DNA from 4 places in the Enterobacter cloacae subsp. cloacae ATCC 13047 genome. Region 3 is predicted to be linked to each of the others. Evidence: predicted binding sites of a transcription regulator. Region 3 holds the regulator's gene; each other region holds the start of a gene.
What was found. The regulator CRP, encoded in region 3, controls carbon source genes, mostly activating them, when cyclic AMP is high. The targets are predictions, from matches to a motif close to ATGTGANNNNNNTCACAT.

Region 1: the regulator CRP is predicted to act here: its motif matches at 1,695-1,712, upstream of hpt (hypoxanthine phosphoribosyltransferase).
Region 2: the regulator CRP is predicted to act here: its motif matches at 3,822-3,839, upstream of yrbN (protein YrbN).
Region 4: the regulator CRP is predicted to act here: its motif matches at 3,614-3,631, upstream of ECL_RS17085 (CidA/LrgA family protein).

Annotation. Positions count from the first base shown of each region.
Region 1 is NC_014121.1:935,327-941,057, forward strand. It holds gene ECL_RS04485 (glucose/quinate/shikimate family membrane-bound PQQ-dependent dehydrogenase) at 1-1,632, opposite strand, end outside; gene hpt (hypoxanthine phosphoribosyltransferase) at 1,841-2,377, shown strand; gene can (carbonate dehydratase) at 2,437-3,099, opposite strand; gene ECL_RS04500 (ABC transporter ATP-binding protein) at 3,207-4,133, shown strand; gene ECL_RS04505 (ABC transporter permease) at 4,130-4,900, shown strand; gene ECL_RS04510 (PTS sugar transporter subunit IIA) at 5,004-5,444, shown strand; gene ECL_RS04515 (polysaccharide deacetylase family protein) at 5,508-5,731, shown strand, end outside.
Region 2 is NC_014121.1:4,660,791-4,666,521, forward strand. It holds gene ECL_RS22645 (luciferase-like monooxygenase) at 1-376, shown strand, start outside; gene mtr (tryptophan permease) at 461-1,705, opposite strand; gene ECL_RS22655 (DEAD/DEAH family ATP-dependent RNA helicase) at 1,847-3,742, opposite strand; gene yrbN (protein YrbN) at 3,735-3,815, opposite strand; gene nlpI (lipoprotein NlpI) at 3,924-4,808, opposite strand; gene pnp (polyribonucleotide nucleotidyltransferase) at 4,917-5,731, opposite strand, start outside.
Region 3 is NC_014121.1:4,837,625-4,843,355, reverse strand. It holds gene ECL_RS23635 (YccS/YhfK family putative transporter) at 1-737, opposite strand, end outside; gene crp (cAMP-activated global transcriptional regulator CRP) at 795-1,427, opposite strand; gene ECL_RS23625 (OsmC family protein) at 1,738-2,142, shown strand; gene ECL_RS23620 (IS4 family transposase) at 2,238-3,311, opposite strand; gene ECL_RS23615 (phosphoribulokinase) at 3,498-4,367, opposite strand; gene ECL_RS23610 (YheU family protein) at 4,398-4,616, opposite strand; gene ECL_RS23605 (hydrolase) at 4,613-5,635, opposite strand.
Region 4 is NC_014121.1:3,528,825-3,534,555, forward strand. It holds gene ECL_RS17070 (SDR family oxidoreductase) at 1-733, opposite strand, end outside; gene mdtQ (multidrug resistance outer membrane protein MdtQ) at 784-2,202, opposite strand; gene yohP (small membrane protein YohP) at 2,406-2,489, shown strand; gene dusC (tRNA dihydrouridine(16) synthase DusC) at 2,580-3,512, opposite strand; gene ECL_RS17085 (CidA/LrgA family protein) at 3,680-4,078, shown strand; gene ECL_RS17090 (CidB/LrgB family autolysis modulator) at 4,075-4,770, shown strand; gene cdd (cytidine deaminase) at 4,900-5,731, shown strand, end outside.

The DNA of each region.
Region 1 (5,731 bases), 1.4 Mb from region 3:
GCTGAGGTCTTTCTTCGGACGGAAGCTCAGTTCGGAGAACGGCTGCGTTTTAGTGACGTAATCGCCTTTAGCCGCGCCCTGAGGAACCGGTTTTTCCGGTGCAGGCACAACCAGCTCGCCGTTACGACGGTCCAGTACGAAGATGTTACCGGTTTTCGCCGGAGCATAAATCACCGGAACGGTTTTGCCGTTAACGGTAATGTCCGCCAGCGTTGGCTGGGACGGCATATCCATATCCCACAGATCGTGGTGTACGGTCTGGTAGCTCCACGCCAGTTTACCGGTGGTCGCGTTCAGCGCCAGAATGGAGCTGGCATAACGTTCCTGCTCAGGGGTACGGTTACCGCCCCAGATATCAGGCGTGGTCACGCCCATTGGCAGGTAGACCAGATCCAGCTTCGCATCATACGCAGCCGGTGCCCAGGAGTTTGGCGAGTTGAAGGTAAAGGTGTGTTCATCAGACGGGATCGCATTAGGATCTTTCGCGCCCGGATCGAAGGCCCACAGCAGTTTACCGGTATTCACGTCGAAACCACGGATAACGCCAGAGGTTTCGCGGGTGGAGAAGTTATCCGTGACCGAACCAGCAATCACGATGGTTTTATCAGTGATGATTGGCGGTGAGGTGGGTTCATACAGACCCGGCGTGGTGTCCGGCATGTTGGTCTGCAGGTTCAGGATACCTTTGTTGGCGAAGGTTTCGCACAGCTTGCCCGTTTCGGCGTTAATCGCGAACAGGCGGCCATCGTTCACCGGCAGCATAATGCGGCGAGGACAGTCGGCAATGACGTCCGGGCTGGCATTATCCGCACGCGCTTCGTGGTAAGAGACACCGCGGCAGGTGATGTGCTGGAACGACGGGTTGGAGTTCAGCTGCGGATCGAAGTGCCATTTCTCTTTACCGGTGGCCGCGTCGAGCGCGAACAGACGCTGGTGCGCCGTACACAGATAAAGCATGTTGCCCACTTTAATTGGCGTCACTTCGTTGGTCAGTTCACCCGGATCGTTTGGCATCTTCAGATCGCCGGTACGGAATACCCAGGCTTCTTTCAGGTTTTTCACGTTGTCCGCGTTGATCTGCTTCAGCGGGGAGTAGCGCTGACCTTCCTGGTTACGGCCATACGCTGGCCAGTCGCCGTCAGCCACCTGCGAGATAGCCGCCGCAGGGGTGGATTCTGCATTCAGCGTACCGTTGATCTCCTGCGGGTCGTTAAAGCCGGCCCAGGTCAGGATACCGCCACTGATTAGCAGAGCGACAAGCAGCGCCGCAACGGCACCGCTGGAAGGCACAATCAGGCGACGCCAGACGAACGGCAGGATCAGCCAGATACCGAAGAAGACCAGAATGTCGCTGCGTGGCGTCAGTGCCCAGAAGTCGAACCCGACTTCCCAGACGCCCCAGATCATGGTTGCGAGGAGTAATGCCGCATAAAGCCACAGTGCGGATTGTTTTCTACGCCAGAGCAGAACAGTTACGCCAAGCATAACCAGGCCCGCAATGGGGTAGTACCAGGAGCCGCCAATTGCGACCAGCCAGACGCCACCGATTAACAGGTACAGGCCGCAGAAGGCGGCGAATAACGCTGTTAGTGTCACCAGTAGACGCGGCTGTTTAGAGTTTGTTTCAGCCATAGAAAGTGTACTCGTCAGTTTTTGTTAATAATTTGCTAGCAACTAATTATAGGTATTAACAAGTGTGATCGGAATCACAATATTTGCTTTTTATAACTCATACGCCAGGCTTAGCCATTTGCTGATATAATGGCTGGCTTGCGTATCGATGCCGGAATAACACTCATCCGCATTGAGAGATTTTCATTAAAATCATATGGTTAGTAATATGAAACATACTGTTGAAGTGATGATCCCGGAAGCCGAGATCAAAGCGCGTATCGCCGAACTGGGTCGTCAAATCACCGAACATTACAAGGACAGCGGCAGCGAAATGGTGCTGGTTGGTCTGTTGCGTGGCTCTTTCATGTTCATGGCAGACCTGTGCCGTGAAGTGCAGGTGTCACATGAGGTCGATTTTATGACCGCCTCCAGCTACGGCAGCGGCATGTCCACAACCCGTGATGTGAAAATCCTGAAAGATCTGGATGAAGATATTCGTGGCAAAGATGTGTTGATCGTCGAAGACATCATCGACTCCGGTAACACGCTTTCTAAAGTGCGCGAGATCCTGAGCCTGCGTGAGCCGAAATCCCTGGCCATCTGTACTCTGCTGGATAAACCAGACCGCCGTGAAGTGCAGGTACCGGTGGAGTTTGTTGGTTTCTCTATTCCGGACGAGTTCGTCGTCGGTTACGGTATTGACTACGCGCAGCGTTACCGCCATCTGCCGTATGTTGGGAAGGTTGTGCTTCTGGACGAGTAGTGCGGCCTGGTGCCCTCACCCCAGCCCTCTCCCACAGGGAGAGGGAGAAAATCCCCGCTTTATTTATGGTTCACATGCTTAAGCTTGAGGTTGGCAATGCCCGAACGGTAACGCTGCTCCAGCGTTTCGCGGTTGGTGGCGGTCACTTCCAGATTGCGCAGCAGGCCGTCGTGAATGCCGTACGCCCAGCCGTGGATAGAGACCTTCTGCCCGCGCTTCCACGCTGACTGCATGATCGTTGAATGACCCAGGTTATACACCTGCTCCATCACGTTCAGTTCACACAGCGTGTCCATCCGGCGCTCCTGCGGCATTTCACCCAGCAGTGAGCTATGTTTGAACCAGATATCGCGGATGTGCAGCAGCCAGTTATCGATGAGCCCCAGTTCCGGGTTTTCCACAGCGGCCTGCACGCCGCCGCAGCCGTAGTGACCGCAAATAATGATGTGCTCGACCTCCAGGACGTCTACGGCGTACTGAACGACAGACAGGCAGTTGAGATCGGTATGAATCACCAGGTTGGCAACGTTACGGTGAACAAACAGTTCGCCGGGCTCAAGGCCCGTCAGTCGCTCAGCCGGAACACGGCTGTCGGAACATCCAATCCAGAGAAAGCGTGGATTCTGCGCTTGCGCGAGCTTTCCAAAAAAACCGGGGTCTTCCTCCACCAGCATTTTTGACCATAGTGCATTGTTGCTGATGAGTGTATCTATGTTGTTCATGGAGGTTAGCGACCTGTAACCAAGTGATTGCGTTGCGCTACTATAGGGTAACCCGACTTTTAATGAAACCACACAACGTGTGTCAGAACCTAAGGTAAGTTTAATTCATGGCGATTGCACTGGAGCTTGAGCAGCTTAAAAAAACCTATCCGGGCGGCGTTCAGGCGCTACGCGGGATAGATCTCAAAGTAGAAGCGGGGGATTTCTATGCGCTTCTGGGGCCGAATGGCGCGGGGAAATCGACGACCATCGGCATTATCAGCTCGCTGGTCAATAAGACCTCTGGCCGGGTCTGCGTGTTTGGCTACGATCTGCAAAAAGATGTAGTCAACGCCAAACGTCAGCTCGGTCTGGTACCGCAGGAGTTCAACTTCAACCCGTTTGAGACGGTGCAGCAGATCGTCGTCAACCAGGCGGGCTACTACGGCGTTGAGCGAAAAGAAGCGTTAGCTCGCAGCGAAAAGTACCTGAAGCAGCTTGATCTATGGGAAAAACGTAACGAACGTGCGCGTATGCTGTCTGGCGGCATGAAGCGCCGTCTGATGATTGCCCGTGCGCTGATGCATGAGCCAAAACTGTTGATCCTCGACGAGCCCACCGCCGGGGTAGATATTGAGCTTCGTCGCTCAATGTGGGGGTTCCTGAAAGATCTCAACGACAAAGGCACCACCATTATTTTGACGACGCACTACCTTGAAGAAGCGGAAATGCTGTGCCGCAACATCGGCATCATTCAGAACGGCGAGCTGGTGGAAAACACCTCAATGAAGGATCTGCTCTCGAAGCTCAAATCAGAAACGTTCATTCTGGATCTGGCGGCAAAAAGCGCGCTGCCGAAGCTTGAAGGGTACCAGTATCGCCTGGTCGACACCTCCACGCTGGAGGTGGAAGTATTGCGGGAGCAGGGCATTAACAGCGTCTTCTCCCAGTTGAGTGCCCAGGGCATTCAAGTTTTAAGTATGCGTAACAAAGCGAACCGACTGGAAGAGCTGTTTGTCTCTCTGGTGCAGGATAAACAAGGAGACAAGGCATGACGCATCTATATTGGGTCGCGCTGAAAAGCATCTGGGCGAAAGAGATTAACCGCTTTATGCGCATCTGGGTACAAACCCTGGTGCCGCCGGTGATCACCATGACGCTCTATTTCATCATCTTCGGTAATCTGATTGGTTCCCGCATTGGTGAGATGCATGGCTTTACCTATATGCAGTTTATCGTTCCGGGTTTGATCATGATGGCGGTGATCACCAACGCCTATGCCAACGTGGCTTCGTCTTTCTTTAGCGCTAAGTTCCAGCGCAACATTGAGGAGCTGCTGGTGGCACCGGTGCCAACGCATGTGATCATCGCGGGTTACGTCGGCGGTGGTGTGGCGCGCGGCCTGTGCGTCGGGATACTGGTGACGGCTATCTCCTTGTTCTTCGTGCCGTTCCAGGTGCACTCCTGGCTGTTCGTAGGGCTGACGCTGCTGTTGACGGCGATCCTGTTTTCGCTTGCCGGTCTGCTGAACGCGGTGTTTGCCAAAACGTTTGACGATATCAGCCTGATCCCGACCTTTGTGCTGACGCCGCTGACCTATCTGGGTGGGGTGTTTTATTCCCTGACGCTGCTGCCGCCGTTCTGGCAGGCGTTGTCGCACCTGAACCCGATTGTCTACATGATCAGCGGTTTCCGCTTCGGCTTCCTCGGCATTACTGACGTACCACTGTTCACTACCGTTGCGGTGCTGGTGGTGTTTATCGTCGCCTTCTACCTGCTGTGCTGGTACTTAATCCAGCGCGGACGCGGACTGCGCAGCTAACCTTCCGCCCGGTGACTTTCTGGTTGCCGGGCCTTTTCTTTGACTGTTATCACCGTAAGCTAATCTTCACTTCGCTAAACTACTCGCCTGCTAAGAGAGAGTTATGCTGGGATGGGTCATTACCTGCCACGATGAACAGGCGCAGGAGATGTTGATAAAGCTTGAAGCCAGGTTTGGTCCACTGGCGCAGTGTCGTGCGGTGAATTACTGGCAAGGTCTGAGCACCAACATGCTGAGCCGGATGATGTGCGATGCCCTGCATGAAACCGACACTGGCGAAGGCGTTATCTTTCTCACCGATAAATCTGGCGCAGCGCCGTATCGCGCGGCTGCTCTGTTGAGCCACAAACACGACTGCTGCGAAGTGATCTCCGGTATTGATCTTCCCCTGCTTGAGTTAATGTATCCACGGCGTGAATTATTAAGCAGCGCAGAGTTTCGCGATGCCATCGTGGCGCAGGGTGAGCCGGGCGTCAGCAGCCTGTGGCATCAGCAGCAGAAAAATCCCCCCTTCGTTCTTCTTCACGACCTGTATAAGAATTAAACATTGGTATTGATGGTGCATTTGTTACAATGGCACCAGTTTATTCGTACCGATATCACATACATGTTCACGCGTATTTTGTTCCTGTGCCTGCTGGTTCTCTCTGGCGGGGCATCAGCCAGTTTATTAAGTCAGCAAGGTCTTCCAGCCCAGTACATGCAAACCACTGAAGATGCGGCTATCTGGGCGCAGGTGGGAAACGAGGTCGTTAACGTCGGCCATGTCAGAGCCGGACAGATCCTTGCCGTTGTGCCTACCGCTGCAGATTATTACGAGTTTCGCTTCGG
Region 2 (5,731 bases), 180 kb from region 3:
TTCTGAAAGGCTGGAGAAACCGTACGCGATGGTGTGTATCAACATCATTGCCGCCGACAGCAATCGCGATGCGGAATTCCTGTTTACCTCCATGCAGCAGGCGTTTGTGAAGCTGCGTCGCGGTGAGACCGGCCAGCTTCCACCGCCGGTGGAGAATATGCATCAGCTGTGGTCAGCTTCCGAGCAGTATGGTGTTCAACAGGCGCTGAACATGTCGCTGGTGGGAGATAAAGCGAAGGTGCGTCACGGGCTTGAGGCGGTGCTGCGCGAAACGCAGGCTGATGAGATTATGGTTAACGGCCAGATTTTCGATCATCAGGCGCGTTTGCACTCGTTTGAGCTGGCGATGCAGGTGAAAGAGGAGTTGGTGGGGTAGTTTTTTGCCCGGTGGCGCTTCGCTTACCGGGCCTACGGGATCGCGTAGGCCGGATAAGGCGTAGCCGCCATCCGGCACAAAAACTTACTGATATACCGGCAACAGATTAAAGCTCGACAGCACGTGGACCAGCGCGTTACCAACACCAAACACCAGAATCAGTGCAATCATCGGTTTACCGCCCCAGACGCGGAATTTCGGGCTACCGAAGCGCTGACGGGATTTACGCGCCAGCAGCGCCGGCACAATTGCCGCCCAGATGGTAGCCGCCAGACCGGCATAACCAATGGCGTACAGGAAGCCGTTCGGCCACAGCAGGCCGCCCACCATCGGTGGCAGGAAGGTCAGCAGTGCGGTTTTGAAGCGCCCCATCGCGGAGTCATCAAAGCCAAACAGGTCCGCCAGATAGTCAAACAGGCCGAGCGTCACGCCGAGGAAAGAGCTCGCAACCGCAAAGTTGGAGAATACCACCAGCAGCAGATCCAGACTGCGGCTGTTCAGTACACCGCTCAGCGCCTGCACCAGCACATCTATATTCCCGCCCTTCTGCGCAATGCCGATAAACTCAGGACGCGGGATGTTGCCCATCGTCCCCAGCAGCCAAATCACATACAGCCCCAGCGCCAGCAGCGTACCGTAAACCAGGCACTTGACGATTGTCCGCGGGTCTTTGCCGTAGTACTTCATCAGGCTCGGTACGTTGCCGTGGTAGCCAAACGACGCCAGACAGAACGGCAGGGTCATCAGCAGATACGGCGTGTACGACGTATTGGTTTCAGCCACGTTAAACAGTGTTGACGGGGTAACGTGCCCCAGCAGGCTACCGAAGGTCAGAAAGAAAGTGATGACCTTTGCGCCCAGAACGATGGCCGTCATCCGGCTCACCGCTTTGGTACTCATCCAGACGATAAACGCGACACCCAGCGCAAAGCACAACCCGGCCAGGCGCGCCGGAACGTGCAGCGACATCTCCGAAAAGGTGTGATGCAGAATCGAGCCGCTTGCTGAGATGTACGCGTAGGTCAGGATGTAGAGCACAAACGCGATGGAAAGGCCGTTCACCAGGTTCCATCCTTTACCCAGCAGATCTTTCGTGATGGTGTCGAAGCTGGAGCCAATGCGGTAGTTCAGGTTGGCTTCAAGGATCATCAGCCCTGAATGGAGCATACAGAACCAGGTGAAGACCAGCGCAGCCAGCGACCAGAAGAACCACGCACCGGACATGACCACTGGCAGGGAGAACATCCCGGCACCAATAATGGTTCCGCCGATGATCACCACGCCGCCAAGCAGCGAAGGTGACGTTTGGGTGGTGGTTAGTGTCGCCATACAGCCATATCTCCAGTCAAAAATGTGGTTTGCATTTTAATGTGCTGCACTGTACCAGTACAAGAGTACAAAGGGAATAAAAAAAGCCCCGATAGTCTTTATCGGGGCTGTATATATTACTTTACGTCAGAAACGAAAGGCTTACGCGTCACCAAAACGACGACGGCTGGTGCCTTCTTCACGACGTGGGCCACGGCTATCACGGCGTTCACCGGAGAAACGACGACCTTCACCACCGCGACCTTCGCTGCGACCGCCTTCACGACGCTCGCCACCGAAACCGCGACCACCGCCACGACGTTCGCCGCCACGGTCAGGACGTGGCTGTGCATCGCCCAGCAGCTGCATGTTCATCGGCTTGTTCAGGATGCGGGTGCGAGTAAAGTGCTGCAGTACTTCGCCCGGCATGCCTTTTGGCAGCTCGATGGTGGAGTGAGATGCGAACAGCTTGATGTTACCGATGTAACGGCTGCTGATGTCGCCTTCGTTCGCGATCGCGCCAACGATATGACGAACTTCAACACCATCATCACGGCCCACTTCAATGCGGTACAGTTCCATTTCGCCAGCGTCACGACGCTCACGACGTGGACGGTCTTCGCCACCACGCTCTGAACGGTCACCACGTGGGCCACGATCGTTACGGTCACCACGGCGTTCGAAGCGATCGTCACGATCGCGGAACTCACGACGAGGACGCATCGGTGCATCTGGTGGCACGATCAGGGTACGTTCGCCCTGTGCCATCTTCAGCAGTGCTGCAGCCAGCGTTTCGATATCCAGCTCTTCGCCTTCAGCGGTTGGCTGAATCTGCGCCAGCAGCGCACGGTACTGATCCAGATCGCTGCTTTCCAGCTGCTGCTGGACTTTCGCGGCGAATTTTTCCAGACGGCGTTTGCCCAGCAGTTCTGCGTTTGGCAGCTCCGCTTCCGGAATGGTCAGCTTCATGGTGCGTTCAATGTTACGCAGCAGACGACGCTCGCGGTTCTCAACGAACAGCAGGGCACGACCCGCACGACCTGCACGACCGGTACGGCCGATACGGTGAACGTAAGACTCAGAGTCCATTGGGATGTCGTAGTTTACAACCAGGCTGATACGCTCAACGTCCAGACCACGTGCTGCCACGTCGGTTGCAATCAGGATATCCAGACGACCGTCTTTCAGACGCTCCAGCGTCTGCTCACGCAGAGCCTGGTTCATGTCGCCATTCAGCGCTGCGCTGTTGTAGCCGTTACGCTCCAGGGCTTCAGCCACTTCCAGGGTCGCGTTTTTGGTACGAACGAAGATAATCGCCGCATCAAAATCTTCCGCTTCCAGGAAACGCACCAGCGCTTCGTTTTTGCGCATGCCGTACACAGACCAGTAGCTCTGGCTGATGTCCGGGCGAGTGGTAACGCTGGACTGAATGCGCACTTCCTGCGGCTCTTTCATGAAGCGGCGGGTAATGCGACGGATTGCTTCTGGCATGGTGGCAGAGAACAGAGCGGTCTGATGACCTTCCGGGATCTGCGCCATGATGGTTTCTACGTCTTCGATGAAGCCCATACGCAGCATTTCGTCGGCTTCATCCAGTACCAGACCGCTCAGTTTAGAGAGATCCAGTGTACCGCGCTTCAGGTGATCCAGCAGACGGCCCGGCGTACCGACAACAATCTGTGGGCCCTGGCGCAGGGCGCGTAACTGCACGTCATAACGCTGGCCGCCGTACAGGGCTACCACGTTTACGCCGCGCATGTGTTTAGAGAATTCCGTCATCGCTTCCGCAACCTGAACCGCCAGTTCACGGGTTGGAGCCAGGACGAGGATCTGCGGTGCACGCAGGTCCGGATCAATGTTGTTCAGAAGCGGCAGCGAGAATGCTGCGGTTTTGCCGCTACCAGTCTGGGCCATGCCCAGCACGTCACGACCAGAGAGCAGATGTGGGATACATTCTGCCTGGATCGGAGATGGTTTTTCGTAACCGAGATCGTTAAGAGCTTCAAGGATAGGAGCCTTCAGGCCCAGATCTGCAAAAGTGGTTTCGAATTCAGCCATGTAGTACGAGTGCCTCAATGTCAATGGCGGCCAGTCTACTTAGCTCATCGTGAAAATGATCTGCAATTTTCATTGAAAAGTGTGAACCGGCTCAAATTAGGTGTATTGACGAACAACAACGCCCTCACCAGTGAAGGTGATGGCAATCAAAAAGATTACGGGCTGATGTTTATGTCGTCAGCTATTGCTGGTCCGATTCTGCCAGGTCATCTTGCTCCTGGCCCAAGAGCGATAATTCCAACAATGCATAACGGTGCTCAACGAAGTTGTGTACGTTGTTAGCAACCGCTAATTTGAACAGTGCCGTAGCGCTGTCCTTATCCCCCAGACTTAGGTAGTACTTACCTAAATAGAAGTTGGTTTCACTGAGATGCTCAGCGAGCGAGGTGTTATCCGTTGCGTCCGCCTTGAGGCGTTCCATCAGCGTTGCTTCGCTAATGTTGCCCAGGTAGAACTCGACAATGTTCCATCCCCACTGTTCCTTGTCCGATTTGTCGAAGCGCTGTTTCAGTGCCTCTTTTGCCTGCTTCTCATCGAGCTTCTGCTCAACGATGTAAAGCCACAGGCTACGGAAAGGATCATTAGGATCGTCTTGATAAAACGCCAGCAGATCATCTTGCGCTAACTTATCACGACCGCCGTAATACAATGCGATACCGCGATTCAAGTGCGCGTAGTTGTAAGTTGGATCAAGCTCAAGTACAGAATCAAACGCTTCATAGGCAGCATCAAAATTGCCTGCCTGCGTTAAATAAATGCCTAAGTAATTGAATACTTCAGGCATATCAGGTCGGATAGCCAGCGCTTGTGAGAAATCATTTCGCGCTAATGCCCTCAGACCGAGACTATCATACAACACTCCGCGCTCATATAAAAGCTGTGCGCGTTCGTCATCGGTTAAAGCCCGACTGGCAAGAATTTGTTCCATGCGTGCCAGAATCACTTCCTGCTGCAAAGTCGGTTGCAATGGCACTGCGAGGACTTCGCTCTTACGCCAGGCAGAGTTGCTGCATCCTGCCAGCGTTAAAGCTGTCGCAACGAAACACCAGCGCAAAAAAGGCTTCATTTCCCACTCCCGAAGACAACTATTGGATGAACGTCCTGTCCCCCGGCGGCTTAACAAGGCGTCCTGCCTGATAATGGCCCTCCGCGATGCGGAGGGCAAATGGCAACCTTACTCGCCTTGCTGTTCTGCTGCCGGTGCTTCTGGCGCAGCAGCTGGCTGAGACTGCTCGGTTGCTTCTTTAATGCTCAGACGGATACGGCCCTGGCGGTCAACTTCCAGAACTTTAACCGGTACTTCCTGACCCATCTGCAGGTAATCGGTCACTTTCTCAACGCGCTTGTCAGCGATTTGAGAGATGTGTACCAGACCTTCTTTACCGCCACCGATGGCAACGAACGCGCCAAAGTCAACGATACGGGTCACTTTACCATTGTAGATACGTCCCACTTCGATTTCTGCAGTGATTTCTTCGATGCGACGAATCGCGAATTTCGCTTTTTCGCCGTCGGTCGCTGCGATCTTCACCGTACCGTCATCTTCGATTTCAATGGTGGTGCCGGTCTCTTCGGTCAGCGCACGGATCACGGAACCGCCCTTACCGATAACATCTTTGATCTTGTCTGGATTGATCTTGATGGTGTGAATACGCGGAGCGAACTCGGAGATATCACCGCGTGGCGCGTTGATAGCCTGTTCCATCACGCCCAGGATGTGCAGACGCGCACCTTTAGCCTGGTTCAGAGCAACCTGCATGATCTCTTTGGTGATACCTTCAATTTTGATATCCATCTGCAGTGCAGAGATACCGTCGCGGGAACCCGCCACTTTGAAGTCCATATCGCCCAGGTGGTCTTCGTCGCCCAGAATGTCAGACAGAACAACAAAGTTGTCGCCCTCTTTCACCAGACCCATTGCGATACCCGCAACGGCGGCTTTGATTGGCACGCCTGCATCCATCAGCGCCAGAGAGGCACCACACACGG
Region 3 (5,731 bases):
AGGCTCACGGAGATATGCTCCTGCAGATCCAGCCCTACCTGGAAGGTGCGCAGCAGCCGTTTATATTCGTGGTTCTTGTTGGCGGCCAGCATATGCAGTTGCTGGTAGCACTGGCTTATCAGATCCACCACCTTCTGCTGGCGCGTCAGCAGCGGCGGTAGCGATTTTTCCGGGTCGGTATGCTGGGTCAGCAGTGTGTATTTGGCTTCGCAGTACTCCGCAAGCTGGACATAGAGCAGGCTCAGGGATTCACGCAGCGGTTGTTCCCGCCACAGCCAGAACCAGAACCAGTTAAACAGGCCATACCATAGCGTACCGAGGGCGTAGATCAGCAGCGGCTCCCACACTGGCATGTTACCTGCGAGACTCAGGGTAAAGATGGCCGCGATGAGTGAGGCGGGCAGTAACCGCGCGTGCAGCGAACTGATTTCGGCGGTCACCCCCAGCGTCATCGCCAGCACGCTCAGGATTAGCGGCAGCGGAATATCGCGGGCCAGCAAAAGCTGCACGGCCAGGCTACACCCGGCAAACAGCGAACCGCCGATAATCAGACGTTTGAAAAAACGCTTATGCGGGGTGTCGAGACCGGCAATGTTGCAGCAGGCGGGAACCAGTGAAAACAGCAGCCCCTGCTGAAGATGCCCAAGGATCAGGCCCACGGCCACAGGAAGGCACAACACCAGCGTTTGTCGCAGTGCGTAGTTAACTTCCGGGTGATAAATCAGCCTGCGCCACATGGGGAGTAGAGACAAAAACGGCGTGACACCTTGCGATGGCACGCCGTTTTATCGGGATTAACGGGTTCCGTAAACCACGATGGTTTTACCGTGGGCGGAGATCAGGTTCTGATCTTCCAGCATTTTCAGGATACGGCCCACTGTTTCACGGGAGCAACCGACGATCTGACCAATTTCCTGGCGGGTAATTTTAATTTGCATGCCGTCAGGGTGGGTCATAGCGTCTGGCTGTTTCGCCAGGTTCAGCAGGGTCTGCGCGATACGGCCGGTCACGTCCAGGAAGGCGAGGTTACCCACTTTCTCTGATGTCACCTGCAGACGGCGAGCCATCTGCGAAGAAAGACGCATCAGGATGTCAGGGTTAACCTGAATCAACTGACGGAATTTCTTGTAGGAAATTTCAGCCACTTCACATGCTGTCTTTGCACGAACCCAGGCGCTACGTTCCTGGCCTTCTTCAAACAGGCCCAGTTCACCGATAAAATCGCCCTGGTTCAGATAAGAAAGGATCATCTCTTTCCCTTCTTCATCTTTGATCAGCACTGCCACCGAGCCTTTGACGATGTAATACAACGTTTCCGCTTTTTCACCCTGGTGAATCAGCGTGCTCTTCGATGGGTACTTATGAATGTGGCAATGAGACAAGAACCATTCGAGAGTCGGGTCTGTTTGCGGTTTGCCAAGCACCATGCGCTGTTATCCTCTGTTATAAGCTGTCACCAGAGTCATAAGATGCATCCGGACTCTGGGGTTGCAATCGAATTCTTACCCATACCTGGGAAGTCGGCTGTCGTAACGTTTCGCAGCCAGTAAAGTTTGATGTCCTCTGCATACATGTGTAACGTCAATGTATTACTGTAGCATCCAGAGTGTTTTAGCATAGCTTTCGCCGCGTGTCTCCTGGTGTCTCGCTTCAGCATGACGCAGGTCGCCTTCCATTGCGAGAAATGTAACGCACGCGTAATCTGTCACCAAAAATGCAACGTTGGAGCTAATGAATATGCAAGCGCGCGTGAAATGGGTAGAAGGTTTAACGTTCCTGGGCGAGTCCTCGTCGGGACACCAGATTTTGATGGACGGTAACTCCGGCGATAAAGCACCCAGCCCAATGGAAATGGTGCTGATGGCGGCAGGTGGATGCAGCGCGATTGACGTGGTGTCGATTCTGCAAAAGGGCCGTCATGATGTGACCGACTGTGAAGTCAAGCTCACGTCAGAACGTCGCGAAGAGGCGCCACGCCTGTTCACGCACATTAACCTGCATTTTGTTGTCACCGGGAACGCGCTGAAAGATGCTGCCGTCTCACGCGCGGTGGATCTGTCTGCGGAGAAATACTGCTCTGTGGCGTTAATGCTGGAGAAAGCGGTAAAAATTACCCATTCGTATGAAGTGATCGAGGCGTGATTGATGGGGCATCGTGCGTGTTGATGCCCTCACCCTAACCCTCTCCCACCGGGCTGAGGGATCCCCAGTAATATGGTCATGCCACCATGACCATATTACTGGTACTCTTTTCCCAGCTTTTTCATCTCGTTAACTATATTCAGCCGTCTCACTTTTCCTGGCTCATGCCGGATGACTTCTTCTGCCAGACTCAGGTATGACAGAACCCGTCTGTGCCTGATGCTGCTTGCCTGATAGTGCCAGTGTAAACACTGCCTTTCTGCCCTGTAACCTGCCAGCCACATCACCAGGCTTGCCATTGCCGCGACCATATTCAGCACTTCCAGTCGCCCTTTTCCCTGACTCCGGCTCAGCCTCAGACCGAACCCGAAGCGTGGACTTTTGTCGTCCCGGAAGTTTTGTTCTATCTGCATTCTGCGGCTGTACAGGGCCATTATCTGGTGCGGCTCCAGTCCCTCTGCATTACTGAACAGCAGCCAGGGCTCCCGCGCGCTACTGCGGTGTTCCCGCTGTGTTTTCGGCATCCCCCCTTTTCCCTGACGCCCTGCGTCAGGGCGCTTATGCAGATAGAACCGGCCGTAACAGGGCGTTCGTGGTTTACGGGACAGGACACCGTAACCCACGCAGACCGGTTGTCCGGTAGCCTCAAGCTCACTGATTTTCATCCACTTTTTATCTCCGTCCAGCCGGAAGCTGATGCAGCCCCTGACCCTGCCGGTGAAGCTCCAGCCCAGCTGGCTGACATGCCGGAACCAGTCTGTCCGGAAGCCTGCATCCGTAATGATGGTGACGGCTTTATCTTTCGGGATGGCATCATGCAGGCGGTCAAGGAAGCGGCACTGTACATCGCTGTTCTGCGCCAGCTCTGCGGGGACAACCTCACTCATAAGCGGCAGTGAGCGACCATTACAGACCAGGCTTGCCCGCAGAAGATACCAGTTCCTGTCATGCCAGCCTGTCCAGTCGACAGCAATCACACAGAAGGGCATCAGGGAGGTGATGGTATGTGTGAGCAGGTGCTGAATACGGGGAATATCCCGGTGAAGGGCGGTATTACCCAGGGCACGGTCAACACGTTTAATTTTATTTTTGACGTGCGCCCTGCCGGGAAGAGAGCGACCAAGGCTGGTCAGGGTCAGATCCGCACCGTGCGTGAGGGCAACTGCCATGGAAACAAGAACATTAATCCGGAAGCTGTGAACGTCCGGTAAAGACGCGGAGAAAAATTTCTGGCAGACTGTCTGTAAAGGCACGATGAGGTCTCTTCTGATTTGTTAGCGCAACCAGTAGATCACACTTCATCGTGCTTTTCATTTTTCTGGGGAACCCTCAGCCCACCGGGAGAGGGAATATGATTATGCGATCTGTTTCCCTTCCATCAACCGCTGCACCAGCGGCGTCATGATCAGCTCCATCGCCAGCCCCATTTTTCCGCCGGGCACCACTAACGTATTCATGTGAGAAATAAACGAGCCCTGCAGCATCGCCAGCAGCCAGGGGTAATCGATGCCGTCGAGATTGCGGAAATGGATCACCACAAAGCTCTCATCCAGCGACGGGATACTTTTGGCCGCGAACGGGTTGGAGGTGTCCACCGTCGGCACACGCTGGAAGTTGATGTGGGTGCGGGAAAACTGTGGTGTCAGATAATTGATGTAATCTTCCATTGAGCGCACAACCGAATCCATCACCGCCTCGCGTGAATGGCCGCGCTCGCTGATGTCTCGCGTCAGCTTCTGGATCCACTCCAGGTTCACGATTGGCACCACGCCGACCAGCAGATCCACATGTCGCGCCACGTCGTGATGCGGCGTCACCACGCCGCCGTGCAATCCTTCGTAAAACAGCACGTCGGTAGGTTCCGGCAGCGGCTGCCAGGGAGTAAAGGTGCCCGGGACCTGATTCCAGGGAACGGCTTCGTCGTAGGTGTGCAGATACTTGCGGGACTGGCCTTTGCCGCTTAGGCCGTACTCCTGAAACGTTTGCTCCAGCAGGCCGAAGTCATTGGCCTCCGGGCCGAAGTAGCTGATGTGTTTGCCTAAATCACGCGCTTTGCGGATGGCCATATCCATCTCCGGGCGCGTATAGCGGTGAAAGCTGTCGCCTTCGACCTCCGCCGCGCGGAGATTCAACTGGGCGAAAATCTTGCGAAACGCGAGGCTGGTGGTGGTGGTTCCCGCACCACTCGACCCCGTAACGGCAATAACCGGATGTCTGGCAGACATAGCAACTCCCTGACTGGAAAGGTTGAAAGATCAGCCGTGAAACGCGTTGCGGGGCATGATATTGACCGTCTCATGCAGTTCAGACCACACCAGCACCACGTCGCCGCTTTTAAGCTGGCGTTTAACATCGTTGACCTTTTGCTCAAGCGAGCGTTCATGTTCACCATAATCGGTGCCTTCACGCAAGACAAAGCTTTCAATCAGATTATCGAGCGTTTCGGGCGCCAGATCCTGCCAGGGGATAATCATGTTGCACCGTCCAGGTAAGGGGTTAACCAGTCAGGAATGCGCGTCTCCAGCCACATTTTCGGGCGACGCAGCGTTCCGCCGACAAACCCCACGTGACCGCCGTGCTCGGTCAGCTGGTAGTGAACGTTGTCGGGCAGAAATTCCTGTGCAGGGATGGAGTGATGATCCATAAACGGGTCATCTTTCGCGTGAATGATCAGCGTCGGCTGAGTGATCTTGCTGAGCAGCGGCATGGCGCTGCACTGACGATAGTAGTCAATGGCATCGGCGAACCCATGAATTTTGGCGGTGATCAGGTCGTCGAACTCACGAATGCGGCGGACCTTTTTCAACTGACGCAGGCTTACTGGCAGGGTATCCGGATAGGCCTTCAGCTTGCGCGCCGCATTGGCTTTTAGCAGGTTGAGCAGATAGCGCTGATAGACCCGGGAAAAGCCTTTCTCCATGTGGTAGCTGCACTGTTCCAGCATGAAGGGGGCAGAGACAATCACCGCGGCATTCAGCGGTACCGCGTCTCCCTCTTTGGCCAGCAGACAGGCCAGCATATTTCCGCCGAGCGAATAGCCCACCGCCGCCGTCGGCACGGTGCCGAAATTATCCCGCAGCCAATGCAAAAACCAGGTGCCATCTTCGGTTTCGCCGGAGTGATAGATGCGTTTCTGGCGATTCGGCTCGCCGCTGCATCCCCGAAAATGCATTACCACGCCCAGCCAGCCGCGCGCTTTTGCCGCCTGGATTAACCCATGGGCATACGGGCTGTGCAGGCTGCCTTCCAGACCATGAAACACCACCAGGCGGGGTTTATGGCGCGCCTGTTCGGGATCTTCGCTCCATGCGAGATCCAGAAAATCACCGTCCGGCAAATCCAGCCTCTGCCAGTGCGGAGTGAACTGCACCTTGCGGCGGATCAGGCGCGGCAGCATGGTCTGCAGGTGGCAGTTGGCCACGCCGCGCATGGGCACGAAATCAGTGCTGTCTTCGGCGGTGAGGTCGAAGTCTGAGGGAATGATTTGGGTCATAAGGGCGATGCTGATTCTTGTCAGAAATTTACTATACCTTCCGAATTGTACCCCGTTTAGCCTGGTTTTCCGAAGCATGAACTGATCCCGATCACA
Region 4 (5,731 bases), 1.3 Mb from region 3:
GCATAAACCCGCCATCGACGATAAACGACTGCCCGGTGGTATAGCTGGCGTCGCTGTCGCATAACCACGCCACCAGACTGGCGATCTCTTTGGTATATCCCGGTCTTGCGAGCGGGATCGCTGGCATCGACCCTTCCTTCACTTCACTCTCGTCCATATCATTCATCGGTGTGGCAATCGCCCCCGGCGCAACGGCATTCACCAGAATGTTGTGCTGCACCAGTTCTAGCGCCATCGATTTGGTTAATCCTCCCAGCGCATGTTTTGCGGCGGTATAGGCGCTGGCTTCCGGCAGCGGCGTATGTTCATGCACCGAGGTGATATTGACGATTCGCCCTCCTTCCCCCTGCTCCACCATTTTACGTGCGGCAATCTGCGAACAGAGAAATGCACCGTCCACGTCGACGGTGAAAATGTTTCGCCAGTCGTCAAATGGCATATCCAGGAAGGGCGCTTTGGTCATCGCCCCCGCATTGTTAACCAGCACGTCCAGGCGACCAAAACGGGCAATTAATGTTTCTATCGCCTGCGCGCCCTGTGGGAGGGTGCTTAGATCAAGGTGGATAGCTTCAGCCCGCCGACCCTGCGCCTCCACTTCGCGGCAGGTATCCCGCGCCCCTTGTTCATCAGAGTGCCAGGTGACGCCAATATCAAACCCACGTTCAGCCAGCATCAGGGCCGTGGTTTTACCAATCCCGGAATCCGATGCGGTAACAATCGCTACTTTGGTCATACTCACCTCCTGAAGAACGGCAAAGAGGTAAGTATAGATAATGACCCTGATTAGCCATGATGATAACCACCCCCCAGCGCGGAGGTGAGCTGTAGCGTGGCATCGATATACTCGCCCTGCAGCATCAATCCGGCGAGATGTTCCTTCAGCGCTGGAATTCTGGCTTCACTGACGCGCGAGCCGGCAATAATTCCGGCGCTAAAACGTGCCTGCGCCAGCGCCACCACGCGCGCCGCATCTTTTTCTACCTGCTGCTGATGCTGATTTTTCGCCGTCAGCATTTCTACTTCGCTGGCCGTGCGCGCCACCTGGTTCACGGCATCCACCACCGCCTTGTTGTAGTTCGCCACCGACAGATTGTTCTGCGCCTGGGCAATATCCAGCTGCGCGTTCAGCCTGCCGCTGTCAAAAATGGGCAGAGTCAGCCCGGCGGTCACACCCATTTGCTGGGCTGAAGAACGGAACAGATCGCTCAGGTGCAGGGCATCCTGTTGTAAAAACGCCATCAGATTCACATCAGGATAAAACGCCGCTCTGGCGGCATCGACCTCGCTCATTGACGCTTCGATATACCAGTGCGCCGCCTGCAGATCCGGTCGTCGGGCCAGCAGTTCATACCCCAGCGTCGACGGTAACGACGCTTCAACCGTCGGTAAGGCATGCCGTGTGAGCGCCAGGGCGGGGGTATTAGTCAACGCGTTCAGACGCGCCTCGATGGCTTTCATTTTGCCGTGAACCTCGGCGATCTGCTCTTCGGTTTTGCTGGCACTGATGTCGGTTTCGACACCTTCCACAGAGGAGGTGATCCCGTGCTGATACAGCTCGCGATCGGCACCGATGATATTGTCCTGTTGGGATTTGATCTGCGTGAGGACCTCCTCCACGGCGGCCTGAGTTTGCCAGTCCCAGTAGAGCCGCGCCACGCTGCTGGCAAGCAGTTGACGGGTCTGCTCAAGCTCCGCTTTTTGCGCATTCACCTTGCCTATCCGGGCCTCCAACCGGGCGCGATTTTTGCCCCACAAATCCAGATCCCAGCCCGCGGTCAAGCCAAAGGTACCGTTGGTATACCAGGGGCCGGTGGTGCCCGCAGCCGGGTCGGTTATGGCAAAGGGCCCCATCAGCCCTTCAGCGGACATTTTCTGACGTTCAGCATCGGCCGAAAAATCAATTTGCGGGCCGTCGGCCGCCAGGGCTGCTTTGGCCTGGGCTTCGGCAAGGGTAATACGCTGACGGGCAATCTGCATATCGGGCGCATCACTTAATGCTTTGGCAATTAGCTTATCAAGCTGCGGATCGTTATACGCTTTCCACCATGCATTTTCCGGCCAGTTCTGATGAGGCAGCACCGTATTAACCGACGCCGTGACCGACTGGGTATTGAGGGGAGTTACCGTGGCATGTTGCGGCGCACAGCCGGCCAGAATAATGGCAAAGGGAGCACTCAGAGATAAAATAAGAAAACGTTTCATTACGCCATTCACGCCAAAAAATAAAGGCGCAAAGTACGCCTGATGCCTCTCTTTTTTTAGTAATGCGTGGCAATGCGCAAATTGTCATACATTTTTGTAATTAGAAAATTATACATGCCGAGAATATTTCAAATTAACAAATTCATCTAAATTATAAATTGCCTGCTACACTTACTGTTGACATACATACGCAGGAGAAGGGAATGAAAATATTATTGTGGGTCATTTTAATTATATTTCTGATAGGACTGCTGGTGGTAACGGGTGTGTTCAAGATGATTTTCTGATTTCTTTGCCCGGCACCGCGCCGGGCAAAGGTCAACCAGCCCATGCGTCTGGTCCAGCGCTTCACAGCGATAATTGCGGTCACACGCTTATTATTTTGCCTGGATCACCCGCGCAATATCCGCAGAAGTCTGTAATGTCCGAATCTCCTGAAATAACCCCAGCGCTTCATCGTACTCTTTGCGTAAATAGCTGAGCCACTGTTTGATGCGCGCCACGTGATATAGCCCGGTGTCGCCCTGCTTTTCCAGACGGCTATATTTTTGCAGCAGCGTAACAACATCAGCCCACGGCATACGCGGCTCGTTATATTTAATCACCCGGCTGAGGTTAGGCACATTCAATGCCCCGCGGCCGATCATCACCGCCTCGCAGCCGGTGGCTTTGAGACAGGCCTGCGCGCTCTGGTAATCCCAGATTTCCCCGTTGGCGATCACCGGAATGCTGAGGCGTTTACGGATCTCACCAATTGCCTGCCAGTTAATGCGCTCGGCTTTGTAGCCATCTTCTTTGGTGCGGCCATGCACCACCAGTTCAGTAGCCCCGGCCTGCTGCACCGCATCGGCAATTTCAAACTGCCGCGCGTCGCTGTCCCAGCCCAGGCGCACTTTCACCGTCACCGGCAAATGAGCAGGCACGGCTTCACGCATCGCTTTCGCGCCACGGTAAATCAGCTCAGGATCTTTTAGCAGCGTCGCCCCGCCGCCGCTGCCGTTCACCAGCTTCGACGGGCAGCCACAGTTGAGATCAACCCCGTAAGAGCCCAGCTCGACGGCACGGGCGGCGTTCTCGGCCAGCCATTCAGGATACTGGCCCAGCAGCTGAATACGCACCAGCGTGCCGGAGGTAGTCCGGCTCTGACGGTGCAGCTCCGGGCAGAGTCTGTAGAACGATTTTACCGGCAACAACATATCGACCACGCGCAAAAACTCCGTCACGCAGAGATCGTAATCGTTTACCTCGGTCAGAAGTTCGCGCACGAGGGAGTCGAGCACGCCTTCCATTGGGGCCAGTAAAACACGCATAGCAGTACCTGTGAAAAAAGACGCGCTATAGTAATCGCTCTGTATGTATGTTGAAAGCACGACGTTCTATTCTGGAATGACGGGTATGCTTAAAATTCATGATGTGATCCATGGCACACTTTCGGGTTTAATTGTATGATGAATGCGTTTCAGCAAGGATTTTAACCATGAGAAAATCATTGAACATTATCTGGCAATATCTGCGCGCATTCGTCCTGATTTACGCCTGCCTGTACGCCGGGATTTTCATCGCTTCCCTGCTTCCTATCACCATTCCCGGCAGCATTATCGGCATGCTGATCCTCTTTGTTCTGCTGGCGTTGCAAATTCTGCCCGCTAAGTGGGTCAACCTCGGCTGCTTCGTTCTTATTCGCTATATGGCGCTGCTGTTCGTGCCGATTGGCGTCGGGGTCATGCAGTACTTCGATCTGCTTAAAGCCCAGTTCGGCCCGATTGTCGTCTCCTGCGCGGTCAGTACGCTGGTGGTTTTCCTTGTGGTGAGCTGGAGTTCGCATCTGGTACATGGCGAACGTAAAGTGGTTGGACAGAAAGGAACAAAACAATGATGGCCAATATCTGGTGGTCGCTGCCATTAACCCTGGCGGTGTTCTTCGCGGCGCGCAAACTTGCCGCCCGGTTCAAGATGCCGCTGCTTAACCCGTTGCTGGTGGCGATGGTGGTGATTATCCCGTTCCTGCTGCTTACCGGTATTCCTTACGAACGCTACTTTGCCGGCAGCAAAATTTTAAACGACCTGCTACAACCCGCCGTGGTCGCGCTCGCATTTCCTTTATATGAACAGCTGCACCAGATCCGCGCCCGCTGGAAATCCATTATTACCATCTGTTTTGTGGGGAGCCTGGTGGCGATGATCACCGGTACTTCAGTCGCACTGCTGATGGGGGCCTCTGCGCAAATTGCCGCCTCTATTCTGCCGAAATCGGTAACCACGCCTATCGCCATGGCCGTGGGCGGTAGCCTCGGCGGCATTCCTGCCATCAGCGCCATGTGCGTGATCTTTGTCGGCATACTGGGCGCCGTGTTTGGCCATACCCTGCTCAATGTCATGCGCATTCATACTAAAGCCGCACGCGGTCTGGCGATGGGCACCGCGTCGCACGCGCTGGGCACCGCCCGCTGTGCGGAGCTGGATTACCAGGAGGGGGCGTTCAGCTCGCTGGCACTGGTGATCTGCGGAATCATGACCTCGCTGATGGCGCCGTTCATTTTCCCCGTGATTCTGGCGGTGATGGGCTAAAATTTGCGATGCGTCGCGCAAATTTCATTTTGTTTTCATAAGTTGCATACATAATGAGATATGGATCACATATAAAGCCCCAGCGGCTCCGTACACTACCGATCCATTAACCTTTATGAGGCAAACGCCATGCATCCACGTTTTCAAGCGGCTTTCGCCCGGCTTGCAGAGAAATTGCAATCAGCTCTGGCCCCGATTCTGGCGGATGAGCATTTCCCCGCCCTGCTCACCGCTGAGCAGATCACCACGCTGAAACAGGCCACGGATCTTGACGAAGACGCGCTGGCTTTCGCATTGCTGCCGCTGGCTGCCGCCTGTGCACGTGCCGATCTTTCCCACTTTAACGTTGGCGCCATTGCGCGCGGCGTCAGCGGAACCTGGTACTTCGGCGGAAACATGGAGTTCCTGGGCGCAACCATGCAGCAGACTGTTCATGCGGAACAGAGCGCCATCAGCCACGCCTGGCTGCGCGGCGAAAAGGCCCTGAGCGCCATTACCGTGAACTACACCCCGTGCGGGCACTGCCGTCAGTTTATGAATGAACTGAACAGCGGGCTGCAGCTGCGCATCAATCTGCCGGGTCGCGCGCCGCACACGCTGGGCGACTACCTGCCTGACGCCTTTGGTCCGAAAGATCTTGAAATCAAAACCCTGCTGATGGACGAGCAGGATCACGGTTACACGCTGACCGGTGATGACCTGACCCAGGCGGCCATTCGCGCTGCCAACAAGAGCCATACGCCGTACAGCAAATCCCCGAGCGGCGTGGCACTGCAATGCCGCGATGGGCGTATTTTTAGCGGCAGCTATGCCGAAAACGCCGCGTTTAACCCAACGCTGCCACCGCTGCAGGGCGCACTGAACCTGCTGAGTCTGAACGGCTATGACTACCCGGATATTCAGCGCGCCATTCTGGCAGAAATTGCCGATGCACCGCTGATTCAATGGGATGCCACCGCCG